Regions from separate parts of the Pseudoalteromonas sp. P1-7a genome, predicted to be linked through region 1. Evidence: predicted binding sites of a transcription regulator. Region 1 holds the regulator's gene; the other holds the start of a gene.

Evidence for each region. The regulator ArgR, encoded in region 1, controls arginine synthesis, uptake and breakdown. The targets are predictions, from matches to a motif close to ANTGAATANNTATTCANT.
Region 2: a site for ArgR is predicted at 2,846-2,863, ahead of AN389_RS17275 (OadG family protein). Genes of this name have one in related genera too.

The regions. Positions count from the first base shown of each region.
Region 1 is NZ_LKDU01000005.1:143,654-150,468, reverse strand. It holds gene AN389_RS05985 (Fe(3+) ABC transporter substrate-binding protein) at 1-313, shown strand, start outside; gene AN389_RS05980 (iron ABC transporter permease) at 313-1,944, shown strand; gene AN389_RS05975 (ABC transporter ATP-binding protein) at 1,945-2,991, shown strand; gene AN389_RS05970 (Dyp-type peroxidase) at 3,035-3,934, shown strand; gene argR (transcriptional regulator ArgR) at 3,931-4,398, opposite strand; gene mdh (malate dehydrogenase) at 4,624-5,556, shown strand; gene ispB (octaprenyl diphosphate synthase) at 5,645-6,616, opposite strand.
Region 2 is NZ_LKDU01000036.1:19,092-25,906, reverse strand. It holds gene AN389_RS17295 (aspartate kinase) at 1-1,003, shown strand, start outside; gene csrA (carbon storage regulator CsrA) at 1,093-1,284, shown strand; gene AN389_RS17285 (YcxB family protein) at 1,335-1,802, opposite strand; gene AN389_RS17280 (hypothetical protein) at 1,960-2,151, opposite strand; gene AN389_RS20235 (DUF1328 domain-containing protein) at 2,204-2,377, opposite strand; gene AN389_RS17275 (OadG family protein) at 2,907-3,152, shown strand; gene oadA (sodium-extruding oxaloacetate decarboxylase subunit alpha) at 3,162-4,940, shown strand; gene AN389_RS17265 (sodium ion-translocating decarboxylase subunit beta) at 4,952-6,082, shown strand; gene AN389_RS17260 (aldo/keto reductase family oxidoreductase) at 6,221-6,815, shown strand, end outside.

The DNA of each region.
Region 1 (6,815 bases):
TGAGTCTGTTTATATTAATTTCCCTAATCAGCAAAATCGCGGCTCACACATTAATGTATCGGGAGCTGTTATTACTAAGTATGCAAAAAATCCTGATAATGCCCTTAAACTTATTGAGTTTATGAGCGAAACCAAAGCACAGAACATGTATGCCTCTGTAAATATGGAGTACCCAGTTAAGCAAGGTGTTGAGCTATCAAGCTTAGTTGCATCTTGGGGGAGCTTTAAAGAAGATGGCCTAGCACTCGATGAAATCAGTAAATATCGTCCGTTAGCCCTTAAGCTAATAGATGAGGTGAAGTTCGACCTTTAATGAATTTTATATTTAAGCTGTCTAAATGGCAGCTCTTTGCTTGGTCGACAGGCCTTTTATTGTCGGCCCCGCTGTTTTTTTTGATATATGAATCTTTACAAGGCGACTCAGAAGTATTTTCTCATCTGTGGGATACCGTGCTGTGGGATTATATTACCAATACCGTATTGCTTATTTTTGGCGTATGCCTGCTTAGCTGTGCAATTGCGCTACCGCTTGGTTGGCTCAGTGCGTATTGCTCCTTCCCCGGAAAAAAGCAATTTGAATGGGCGCTTATGCTGCCCCTTGCAATGCCTACCTATTTAATAGCCTATGTGTATACCGACTTGCTAGATTACGCAGGCCCGGTTCAAATTGCCCTTAGAGACTGGTTTGATTGGCACTCGCCAACGGATTATTGGTTTTTTGATATTCGCACTTTGCCCGGCGCTATGGTGATGATCGCACTTGTGCTGTATCCGTATTTATTTTTAATTTTTAAAACCGCACTGCGAGAGCAGTCATTTAAGTTAGTGCAAGCGAGCCAATTAATGGGCTTATCGCCTTGGCAAAGCTTTTTTAAGGTAAGCATAGTACTCTCTCGTGGCTCAATTGTGGCTGCCCTTGCGCTTATTAGCATGGAAACCATGGCCGACTATGCAACGGTGAGCTACTTTGCAGTGAGCACATTAACCACCGCAGTGTACGATACATGGTTTGGTTATTACTCACTCACAGCTGCAGCAAAAATATCAGGCGTTATGTTGTTACTGCTATTTTTAGCGTTAATGGCGGAGCGCTTTAGTCGGCGTAACCAGGCCGTATTTGAGCGCCAGTCGGGCGTTAATAGCGAGTCGTTGTATAAACTTAAAGGTAAACATGCATGGTTGGCTACGTCATTTTGCAGTGTTATTTTACTCATTGCTTTTATTATACCTATGTTTGTGTTGCTAAATTATGCAATAACTTACTTTGATAAAGCGTGGAACACCGCATTTTTTAGTTACGCGTGGCAAAGTTTAAAAGTGGCTATTATTGTCAGTGTGGCCAGCATAATACTTGCTACACTAATCGTTTTTTATCAGCGTGTGGCAAAGCAAGGCTACTCTTTAATACCAGGTCGCTTAGCAAGCACCGGCTACGCACTGCCAGGTACGGTACTGGCTATTGCAGTATTATTACCGCTTAGCGTATTAGAGAACTCAATAAATACAGCGCTTGAGAGCTACAACCTCGATATAGGATTATTACTAACCGGCAGCATTATCACTATTATAGTGGCTTACATAGTGCGTTTTTATGCTATAGCGCATGGTGCGATAGAATCGAGCTTTGTGCGTATTAGCCCATCACTAGATATGGCTAGCCAATCTATGGGTAAAAGCCAAGGGCAAACATTGCGCTTAATACACCTTCCTTTATTACGACGAGGGCTTTTAACGGCAGCATTACTTGTATTTATTGAGTGTATGAAAGAGCTGCCAGCCGCTTTACTATTAAGGCCTTTTGATTTTGAAAGCTTAGCTACACACGTATTTCAATATGTGAGCGATGAACAGCTTGAGCTTGCTTCTATTTCCGCTTTATTTATTGTTTTGGTTGGGTTGATCCCCTTGTATTTTATTAACCGTTCTATGGAGCAACACAGTTAAATGAGCCGTTTAAATTTACAAGGTGTAGGTTATCACTACAATGGCACCCCGGTGTTAAACAATTTGGATTTAACGGTGGGCCAAGATGAAATAGTGTGTTTACTTGGTGCCAGTGGCTGCGGTAAAACAACCACCTTAAAAGCCATTGCTGGCCTTATTGAAGTAAAGCAGGGGAGTGTATCTATAGAGGGCAAATGCGTAAGCGATAAGGATACATTTGTCTCTCCAGAGCATCGTAATATTGGGATGATGTTTCAAGATTATGCTCTGTTTCCTCACCTCAGTGTGGCCGATAATATCGCATTTGGACTAAGTAAAATAAGTAAAGCTCAAAAACAGCACCGGGTAGAGGAAATGCTGGAGCTGGTGCATTTAACAGGATGTGCAAAACGCTACCCTCATCAACTCTCAGGTGGCCAGCAGCAACGTGTCGCTATTGCGCGAGCGCTGGCTTATAAACCTAGCTTATTGCTCCTTGATGAGCCTTTTTCGAACATAGATACACAAGTGCGTTTTGAGCTAATTGCTGATATTCGGCGCATTATTAAAGCGCAGCAGGTTTCTGCGGTGTTTGTTAGCCACTCAAAAGAAGAGGCCTTTGCGTTTTCGGACACGTTGGCCATAATGCACCAAGGAAAAATAGCCCAACAAGGTACGCCAGAGCAGCTTTTTGCCAAGCCAAAGACAAAGGAGGTTGCAGAGTTTCTGGGTCAGGGCATATACTTAGGCGCAGAAGTGTTAACGGCAACTGAATACGAAACCGTTTATGGTGTTGTGGAATCGCAGCAAGAACATAAGCACAATGCAATAAAAGGGCTGGTGTATATACGTCCGCACCATATTGAGCTTGCGCAAAATACGCAGGCTGATAACCCTCAAAGTGTGAGCATTTTAAACCGTCGGTTTATAGGTTCGGCTTATGTTTACACTGTTTTAATTGCAGATCAAGAGATTGAAGTTGCCGCACAATATGGCCAGTCATTTGAAATAAATGAGCAGGTTATAATAAAAATAAAACCTCACACGGTGAATTTTTTCGAATCATAACAAACGTGTTATTCGCTGTGTTTTATAAAGCTAAGGAATAACAATGGCGCAAGCGCAATCTGGGATTTGTGCTGAAGCAAACTTACACGGTTTGCATTTATTTTTTAATGTATTTGATGGTCAAGACGAGTCATTGCGCGCAAAGCTAAAGCGCGTAAGCGCAATTGAAGAAGAGTTTAGTGATCAGTTCTCCGAGGCCATGCTCTCTTGCATGGTGGCCATAGGCGCGCAATATTGGCCGCATATACTACCTGAATATATCCCAAGCGAGCTGCAAAGCTTTCCTAATATAAATCACAGCGATTTTGTTATGCGCGTACAGCCCTGTGATTTATTTATCCAAATTCGCTCAGACCGAGAAGATGTTAATCACCTTTTTGCATTGCAAATATTAAAGTTGTTTTCGCCCGATGTAGAGCTGGTTGAACAAATTCGCAACTTTAGGTTTTTAGATGGGCGAGACTTTAACGGCTTTATTTACGCAGGCGATACCCCGCATGGGCGGCAAAAACGAATCACTGCACTGGTTAATAAGCCCGACAGCTTTGAACACCAAGGTAGTTATATTCATGTCCAACGTTATAAGCATGACTTGAGTGTATGGCAGCATTTATCACTCAGCGAGCAAGAGCATATTATGGGGCGCACGCGTTTAGATAACACTTTAATTGAGCCTAAGGTAGATACTAGCCACGCCACTAGAAGCGAGCTAAAAAATGAGAGCGGCCAAGCAATATTGCTTAACCAAAGCATGCCGTATGGCGATGTTTATGAGCAAGGTATGCTAAGTATTACATGCTCTGCATCGGGAAGTGCGTTTGAAAAGGTACTTAACAGCCGCATAGGAAAAGGGGAGTGTTACGACCATTGGCTTGATTTTACTCAAGCCGATATGGGCTCAGCGTTTTTTGCGCCGTCAGTTAGTTTTTTAAAGCAGCTTTAAACCGTATCAAATAAAATGCGTACGCGCTCAAGCGTAATGTCAATTTCAGAAATTTTTGCAGGCGCAATAAAAATAGTGTCATCCCCAGCAATTGTGCCTAAAACACCATCAGCTTTACCTAAAGAATCTAACAAACGAGCAATTAACTGCGCTGCGCCTGGGCTGGTGGTAATAATAATCATCATCTCGTTATGCATAATATCAATAACAAGCTGGCGCAGTGGGCTTTTAGCTGTCGGTACGCCCATTTCTGCGGGAAGGCAATACACCATTTCTTGTTTAGCATTACGGGTACGCACAGCGCCAAACTTGCTAAGCATACGCGACACTTTACTCTGGCTTATATTGTCAAAGCCTTGCTCTTTTAATGCTTCGACTATTTCGCCTTGCGAGCCAAAATTCTCTTCTTTTAAAAGTGCTTTAAACGCTTTTACCAGTGCTTCTTGTTTGTCTTGTGGTTGCATAGTCTTTATTCATTTTTGTTATTTATAATGCAAATTCTACACAAAAATGAATAATTATGCAGCAGTTGTTTAGTTAACTTGCCAGTTTGCTGCGATAAACCAACAAAGTTTACAACTATGGTCGAAAATATACCTGAAATAAGCAGGATAAATTTGTTTTTAGTCGCTAATTTCATTATCTTAAGAGCCACAAATATTTCCTACCTCAAATTACGGAGAATTCCAATGAAAGTTGCTGTATTAGGTGCTGCAGGCGGTATCGGTCAAGCGTTGTCTTTATTATTAAAAACAGGCTTACCAGCAGGTTCTGAATTATCACTTTACGATGTTGCACCAGTTGTACCAGGTGTTGCGGTTGACCTATCACACATCCCTACAGATGTTAAAGTAGCAGGTTTTGGCGCAGACGATTTAAATAAAGCGCTTGAAGGGTGTGATATCGTACTTATCCCAGCGGGTATGCCACGTAAACCAGGTATGGATCGTGCGGATTTATTTAACGTAAACGCAGGTATCATCAAAACATTAGCAGAAGGCATTGTTGCTAGCTGCCCTAAAGCATTAGTGGGTGTTATCACTAACCCAGTAAATGGCACTGTGCCAATCGTTGCTGAAGTATTCAAAAAAGCAGGTACTTACGATGCAAGCCGCGTATTTGGTATTACTACGCTTGACGTAATTCGTTCAGAAGCATTTGTTGCTGAGCTTAAAGGCGTAGACGTAGCATCAGTAAAAGTACCCGTAATTGGTGGCCACTCTGGCACAACTATTCTTCCTCTACTTTCTCAAGTTGAAGGCGTAAGCTTTACCGAAGAAGAAGTTGCTACACTAACTCCACGTATCCAAAATGCAGGTACTGAAGTAGTAAATGCTAAAGCGGGTGGTGGTTCAGCTACACTTTCTATGGGTGCTGCTGCAGCACGTTTTTGTATGTCTTTAGTTAAAGGCCTACAAGGTGAAGACGTAGTAGATTACGCATACGTTGCTGTTGAAAATGGTGATGCAGAGTACTTTGCTCACCCAGTACGTTTAGGTAAAAACGGCGTAGAAGAAATTATTTCTTACGGCGAGTTAAGCGCATTTGAAGAAAAAGCTAAAAACGATATGCTTGAAACGCTGAAAAAAGACATCAAAGAAGGTGTCGATTTCATGGCGTAATAGCCAAATTTCATACAAAAAAGCCTGCATATGCAGGCTTTTTTATTGCTCGAAAATTATTACCCTTTACTAATTAAGGGCTATGGCCTTAGTGATCTCGCTCTACAGCAATACGCGCTAGGCTTATTAATGCTTGCTTATACTGTGATTCAGCTAAAAAGTCTAAACAGGCTATCGCTTTATCAGCTTCTTGTTGCGCCTTTTGCATTGTAAATTCAAGCGCCTTGGTTTCTTTTAAAGCCGTTAAAATAGCCTCAAGGTTATCCATACCATTGCAATGTTCAATAGCATCTCGAATAAGGGCTCGTTGCTCATCACTACCATGCTGCATAGCATAGATTAATGGTAAGGTAGGTTTGCCTTCTGCTAAATCATCACCAATATTTTTACCTAACTGGTCAGCGTCTGCGTTGTAATCAAGCACATCATCAACTAATTGAAAAGCAGTACCTAAGTGCATGCCGTATAAGTTAAGCGCATCTAGCACACTATTATCTTGCTCGGTAATAATAGCCGCAAGCCCTGTAGCGGCTTCAAACAATTTAGCCGTTTTAGAATAAATAACCTGCATGTAACTTGCTTCGGTAGTGTTAGGGTCGTTGCAATTCATAAGCTGCAATACTTCGCCCTCGGCAATAACATTGGTTGCATCAGCAAGTACTTGCATAATCTGCATTTTACCAAGTCCCACCATCAGCTGAAATGAGCGGGTGTAAATAAAATCCCCAACTAACACGCTGGCAGCGTTACCAAATTCGGCATTAGCAGTAGGTGTACCACGGCGTAGGTTAGATTCATCAACAACATCATCGTGTAATAGCGTTGCAGTATGTATAAATTCAACAATTGTTGCTAAGGTAATGTGATCTTTACCTTGGTAGCCCAAAGCTCTTGCAGCCAATAGAGCAAGCATAGGGCGTACGCGTTTGCCACCGCTGTTAACGATGTACAGCCCAAGTTGATTGACTAACGCCACATCTGAGCGCATTTGCGCGTGTATAAGTTGATTGACGTCATTCATATCGCTTTCGATTAACGCCTGGATAGCTTTTATATCCATTGATCTCCGAGCCAATTTTTATGTGTGAACGGCGCCGATTGTACAACAAAAAATGCACTAGCTCGATATTTTGTGACGATTCATTAAAAAAACCGAGTTAAAAACCTGAATTAGTGCTTAATTAGCGTATTTAACTGTGTATTTAATAGACTTTTTGTGGCTGTTTATTATTCAGTTAGTAGGTTCTAGAGTAGGCATC
Region 2 (6,815 bases), on a different contig from region 1:
CGGGGAGCAGGTTTCTGTTTCGCTCCTTGCTATGGCTATTATAAAGCGTGGTCATTCTGCTGTAAGCCTACTAGCCGACCAGGTTAATATTCAAACCGATAACATGTTTGGTAAAGCCCGTATTGAAGAGGTGGCTGCGACGCGTTTAAAGCATGAGCTTGAGCATAATCGAATTGCGATTATTGCCGGTTTTCAGGGGCGCGATGTAGAGGGGAATATTACAACCCTTGGACGCGGCGGCACCGATACCTCTGCGGTAGAAATAGCCGCGGCAATAAAAGCCGATGAATGTCAGATCTATACCGACGTTGATGGCGTATACACTACAGATCCTCGTGTAGAACCAAACGCGCAGCGAATGCGCCATGTAACGTTTGCCGAAATGCTAGAGCTGGCAAGTTTAGGCGCAAAAGTATTGCATATTCGTGCTGTTGAGTCGGCAGGCAGGCATAAAATGCCGCTAAGGGTGCTTTCGAGTTTTGAGCCCGATGAAGGAACGCTAATAAGTTTTGAGGAGAGCGATATGCCAACTAAGGTTGTGTCGGGGATTGCATTTAATCGTGACGAATGCTTGATAAAGGTACATGGCGTACCATACTGTGTTCATTCTCTTACAAAAATTTTGAAACTTTTTGCTGAAAATGGCATCGAAATAGATATGATTAGTCAAGTTAATCATAACTTTGAAAAAATAGACTATGCTTTTACTGTGCATTCAAATGACTATTTACAAGCACACGATTTACTTTCTCAACAACAGGTAAATCTGCAGGCTGATAGCATTTCTAGTGATACAACCGTTGCAAAAGTGTCGGCTGTTGGCATAGGAATGAAGTCTCACAGTGGTGTAGCGCATCAATTTTTTGATGCATTGGCGCAAGAAGGCATACACATAGCTTTAGTATCGACGTCTGAAATCAAGGTATCGGTTTTAATTGATGAGAAGTACTTAGAGCTAGCAGTAAGAGCGTTACACTCAGAATTTTTAACAGAAAATGGATAGTTTGGGAGTTTTTACTTACTTTTCAATCAATTTTTCATTAAAATGGTCAAGCGGAATCTTATAATTTATTGGAACATGGGAGCAAGAGAATGCTAATACTAACTCGTAGAGTAGGTGAAACCCTAATGATTGGTGACGAAGTAACTGTTACTGTATTAGGTGTTAAAGGAAATCAAGTTCGAATTGGTGTTAACGCACCTAAAGACGTTTCAGTGCATCGTGAAGAAATTTACATGCGTATACAAGCTGAAAAGTCTAATCCTAATCCGGGCAATGCTTAATCAACACGTATACTTAGCTGAGTAATGCACTTAGCTATACCAAAAGCCACTCACTGAGTGGCTTTTTTGTTTATAAAGTCGCGCATTTCATCAGTTAATACACTGCTAGAAATATATTGCATACCTTTATTATGCTGTACTAGGTAACCGTGGTTGGTTTTAATAATGCGGGTTATTTCTGCCCACTTAAATGTATGGCTTTTATAGTGGTTCTCGGTGCTGATAGCGTCATCGGTAAACGTGAGGGTAACAGTCGATCCCGAAGCACGGCTAAGCATTTGGCGCGTAACCCACCAAGGCCTACGGTAATAAAAGGCAACGCATTCTAAAACACCCAGCATTATTAAAAATGACCCTAGGTAGTGATCGTCCATAACGTAAATACTAATTAAACCTAAGCACACCAGCAATGCCAGCAAAAAGTATTTTGGCTTTGCTGCTTTACTATAAGAGTGGGACTCGTCAAAGCATTCGTAGTAGTAGGGTTTATCGAGTGTGTAAGTGGTGGTGAGTGCCATAATTGCTAATAAATAATAGTTTTCGCTATTTTAGCAAGCTAGTGTAGAAATCACACCCGTTAATATTGGCTATATACTTAAAGAGGTAGAAGCAGCTTTTTGTTTACGCATAAAAAAACGGCTTATTAAAAGCCGTTTTTTTACGTTACCAAGCAGATTAACAGTTAGTTTCTTCTGCGTTAACGCCTTCTTTTACATTTTCACATGCATCTTCAACAGAGTTTTGCACGTCAGTTACTGCTTCATCAATACGCTCACCTGCTTCTTCTGCGTGGTTGTCTTCACAGCCCATCATAAAGAAACCTGCAAATACCGCGATTAGTGCTGCTTTTAAAGTTGTAGAGTTCATAATGTAATTCCTTGTATGTGTTAATTAATTAGTGTTTTAAGTATGTTAGTAGCTACCTGGGCGATTTACCGCGCAGCGCACCTGATACTAAAGAAATCACTAAAAGTACTAAAAAGATAAAGAATATAATTTTTGCTATACCAGCTGCGGCACCTGCGATACCACCAAAACCTAACACTGCAGCGATTAAAGCAATAACTAAAAATGTAATTGTCCAGCGTAACATTGTTTTCTCCTTGGTTATCAAATTCGTTCGAAAGTAATAATGCCAGTTGCGTGCCAGAGTTTAATTTTGTTATTTTTCAGTGTGTTATAGTTTTTTGAGCGAGGGTTATAAATTTAGGATTGGTAAGTTTTACGTTTAACGATGTAACTTATTCACACTATTGTAAAGAGAGTAAAAAAATAAATATTTTATATATGCTGCCTCTTGCTTTCTTGGTAAGACCAATTTACATTTTTAACCACAGTAGGTTTTCCGCTGTTATTTAACTTACTATTTTTTATGACTTTTAAGTTGTTTTGGGTTTAACCATATAATCTTTGCCTATAACGGTTATTTATATCATCTATATCTAAGCTAATTTTACCCTTTATTAGCTATGTTAACTATTGTGACTGTATGTTAGTTTAATTTTAATTGGTTTTACCAATTGACAGGTGGTGGACAAAGTTAAAAGTTTTGTTATCATTCGGTGAATAATTATTTAAATAAAGCGATTTTTTATATCGCTATATAGTGCAGGGGGAGAAAAATGGATATAGGAGCTGTACTCACAACCGCAGGTAGCTTGATGCTTACCGGCATGGTGGGTGTGTTTATATTTCTTTCAATATTGATTGGTGCTGTAACACTTATGTCTAACTTGGTCGCTCGTTTTGATGTGGCTGAAGTTGCAATACCGGTTAAATCACCATCTTTAAAATCTCAAGGTGTGCAAAGCGAGCACATCGCTGCTATTAGTGCTGCCATTGCTCAGTACAAATCAAATAATAAATAAGAGGCACACATGGCTAAATTAAAATTAACAGAGCTTGTTTTACGCGATGCTCATCAGTCTTTACTTGCAACTCGTATGCGCTTAGATGACATGCTACCTATTGCTAGTAAGCTTGATGATGCCGGTTATTGGTCTATTGAGTCGTGGGGCGGCGCTACATTTGACTCGTGTATTCGTTATTTAGGTGAAGATCCGTGGGAGCGTATTCGTGCCCTTAAAAAAGCAATGCCCAATACTAAACAGCAAATGCTATTACGCGGACAAAATTTATTGGGTTACCGCCACTACGCCGATGACGTGGTAGAAAAGTTTGTAGAGCGAGCTCACAAAAATGGTGTAGATGTATTTCGTATTTTTGACGCCATGAACGATGTACGTAACTTAGAAACTGCAATTAAAGCGGCTGTAAAAGTAGGTGCTCACGCGCAAGGTACTATTTCTTATACTGTAAGCCCAGTGCATACGCTTGATATGTGGTTAACCCTTGCAAAACAGCTAGAAGATTTAGGTTGTCACTCTATTTGTATTAAAGATATGGCGGGCTTATTAAAACCATATGATGCTGAGCAACTTATTAAAGGTCTTAAAGAAACGGTCTCAATCCCTATTGCTATGCAGTGCCATGCAACCACCGGTTTAAGTACAGCGACTTATCAAAAAGCCATCGATGCGGGCATTGATATGCTTGATACCGCTATTTCTTCAATGAGTATGACTTATGGTCATTCAGCGACAGAAACCATAGTGGCAATTGTTGAGGGAACCGCACGCGATACTGAATTAGATTTAAACCAGCTAGAAGAAATAGCCGCTTACTTTAGAGACGTACGTAAAAAGTACGCAGCCTTTGAGGGGAGCCTTAAAGGTGTTGATGGCCGTATTTTACTCGCGCAGGTACCTGGTGGCATGTTAACCAACATGGAAAACCAACTTAAAGAACAAGGCGCAGCAGATAAGCTAAATGAAGTATTACTTGAAATTCCGCGCGTGCGTGAAGATTTAGGTTTTATCCCGTTAGTTACTCCAACATCGCAAATTGTAGGCACACAAGCAGTACTAAATGTGCTTACGGGTGAGCGTTATAAAACAATTACCAAAGAAACCGCCGGTGTTTTAAAAGGCGAATATGGTTTAACACCCGCACCTATGAACAAAGAGCTGCAAGAGCGAGTGCTTGATGGTCAGGATGTAATTACGTGTCGCCCTGCTGATAATATTGCCCCTGAACTTGCATCGCTTGAAGCCGAGCTACAAAAAGAAGCGCAAGAGCAAGGTTTAACACTTGCTGATGAGCAAATAGATGATGTGCTTACTTATGCATTATTCCCACAGGTTGGCCTTAAGTTTATTAAAAACCGTAACAACCCAGATGCCTTTGAAGCCGCGCCAAGCGCCGATGACACTAACGCAAAGCCTGCTGCAAAACCTGCAAGTAACAAAGGTGTTAGCGCTGAGCAATACAGCGTTAAAGTTGACGGCAAAGTGTATGATGTCGTGGTTGCGCAAGGTGGTGAGCTTAAAGAGGTAACGCTTAAAGACTCAGAGCATTTACCACAATCTGCATCGGTTGCATCAGGTGAAACACTGAATGCCCCACTAGCAGGTAATATTTTTAAAGTAAAAGTAAAAGCAGGCCAAGCCGTAAACGAAGGCGATGTGGTTGTTATTATGGAAGCAATGAAAATGGAAACCGAAGTTCGTGCAATGCACTCAGGTACTGTGGCTGAGGTCTTAGTATCTGAAGGTGATGCTGTGACAACGGGCGATGCAATTATAGCGATGGCGTAGGAGTAGCTTTAATGGAAGGTCTTTTAAACCTTTGGCATGCTACCGGCATTGCTAACTTTACGTTTCCTGGCTTGATAATGATTGCAGTAGGCTGTTTATTATTGTTTTTAGCAATATCTAAAAACTTTGAGCCACTGCTTTTATTGCCAATTGGCTTTGGCGCGATATTAACTAATATTCCTGTTGCAGGGCTATCAGAGCCTGGTGGACTTTTGCACTCGGTTTACTATGTGGGTATTGATACCGGTATTTTTCCGCTATTAATATTTATGGGGGTTGGCGCGCTGACTGACTTTAGTGCGCTAATAGCAAATCCTCGCATGTTATTACTGGGAGCTGCAGCTCAGTTTGGTATTTTTGCGACCTTATTTGGCGCAATTTTACTTAACTTTATTCCGGGTTTTGAGTTTACACTTCAAGATGCATCGGCTATTGCGATTATTGGTGGTGCTGATGGTCCAACGGCGATATTTTTAGCATCAAAGCTTGCTCCTGATTTGCTAGGTGCAATAGCAGTAGCTGCCTACTCATATATGGCACTTGTGCCAATTATTCAGCCACCAATTATGCGCGCATTAACTACACCTGATGAGCGTGCTATTAAAATGCCAGAGCTGCGCAAAGTATCTAAAAAAGAGAAAATAGTATTTCCTTTAATGGTACTGAGCTTAACCGCTATGTTTTTACCAGCGGCTATTCCCTTAGTAGGCATGTTCTGTTTAGGTAATTTAATGCGTGAGTCAGGTGTAGTAGATAGGCTTAGTAACAGTGCCCAAAACGAAATTATTAATATAACCACGATATTTTTAGGGTTGGCGGTTGGCTCTAAGCTTGCTGCAGATGACTTTTTAACAGTAGAAACCATTGGTATTTTAGTACTGGGTGCGCTTGCTTTTGCTATTGGTACAGCATCGGGTGTGTTTATGGCAAAAGGCCTTAACAAACTCTCTAAAACACCTATTAACCCTCTAATTGGTGCTGCGGGTGTATCGGCAGTACCGATGGCGGCGCGTGTAGTGAACAAAGTTGGGCTTGAGAATAACCCACATAACTTTTTACTTATGCATGCTATGGGGCCAAACGTAGCTGGGGTGCTAGGAAGTGCCGTAGCCGCAGGTATATTACTGGCGCTTGTTGGCTAGTATTTAGGATTTAATCCAACCGATTAGCGCAGTTTACTGCGCTTTTTTTATGCCTATAAAACTGCACGTATTAAAGTTTGTTTGCAACCGTGTTTTTGTTTACAGTGAGGGTTATGCACACTAATAAGGATAGTCATCATGCTTCACACCCCTTTGGCAAAATATTTACCTCATGTTAGTAGACTCGTTTTTGGCTGTATGGGCCTAGGCGGCGGTTGGAATAAAGACGCCATAACCAAAGAGCATTTAAAACAAACTCACGAGTGTATTGATGCAGCCATAGCTGGCGGTATTAATTTTTTTGATCACGCCGATATTTATACCTTTGGCAAAGCTGAGCAGGTATTTGGCCAAGCACTTAGTGAACGACCAGAGCTGCGCGAGCATATGTATATTCAATCTAAATGCGGTATACGCTTTGAAGATGATAAAGGCCCTAAGCGTTACGATTTTTCGGCCAAGTGGATTGAAGAATCAGTTGAAGGCTCACTTAAGCGTTTAAACACCGATTACCTCGATGTGCTTATGCTTCATCGCCCTGATCCGCTAATGGAAGTGGAAGAAATTGCACAAGTGTTTAGCTGCCTACAAGAAAGCGGCAAAGTACGTAATTTTGCCGTATCGAACATGCAGCAGCATCAAATGAACTTTTTACAACATGCCCTAGATATGCCTATTGTGGCTAACCAAATAGAAGCAAGTTTACAAAAACACCAATTTGTTGATGAAGGCG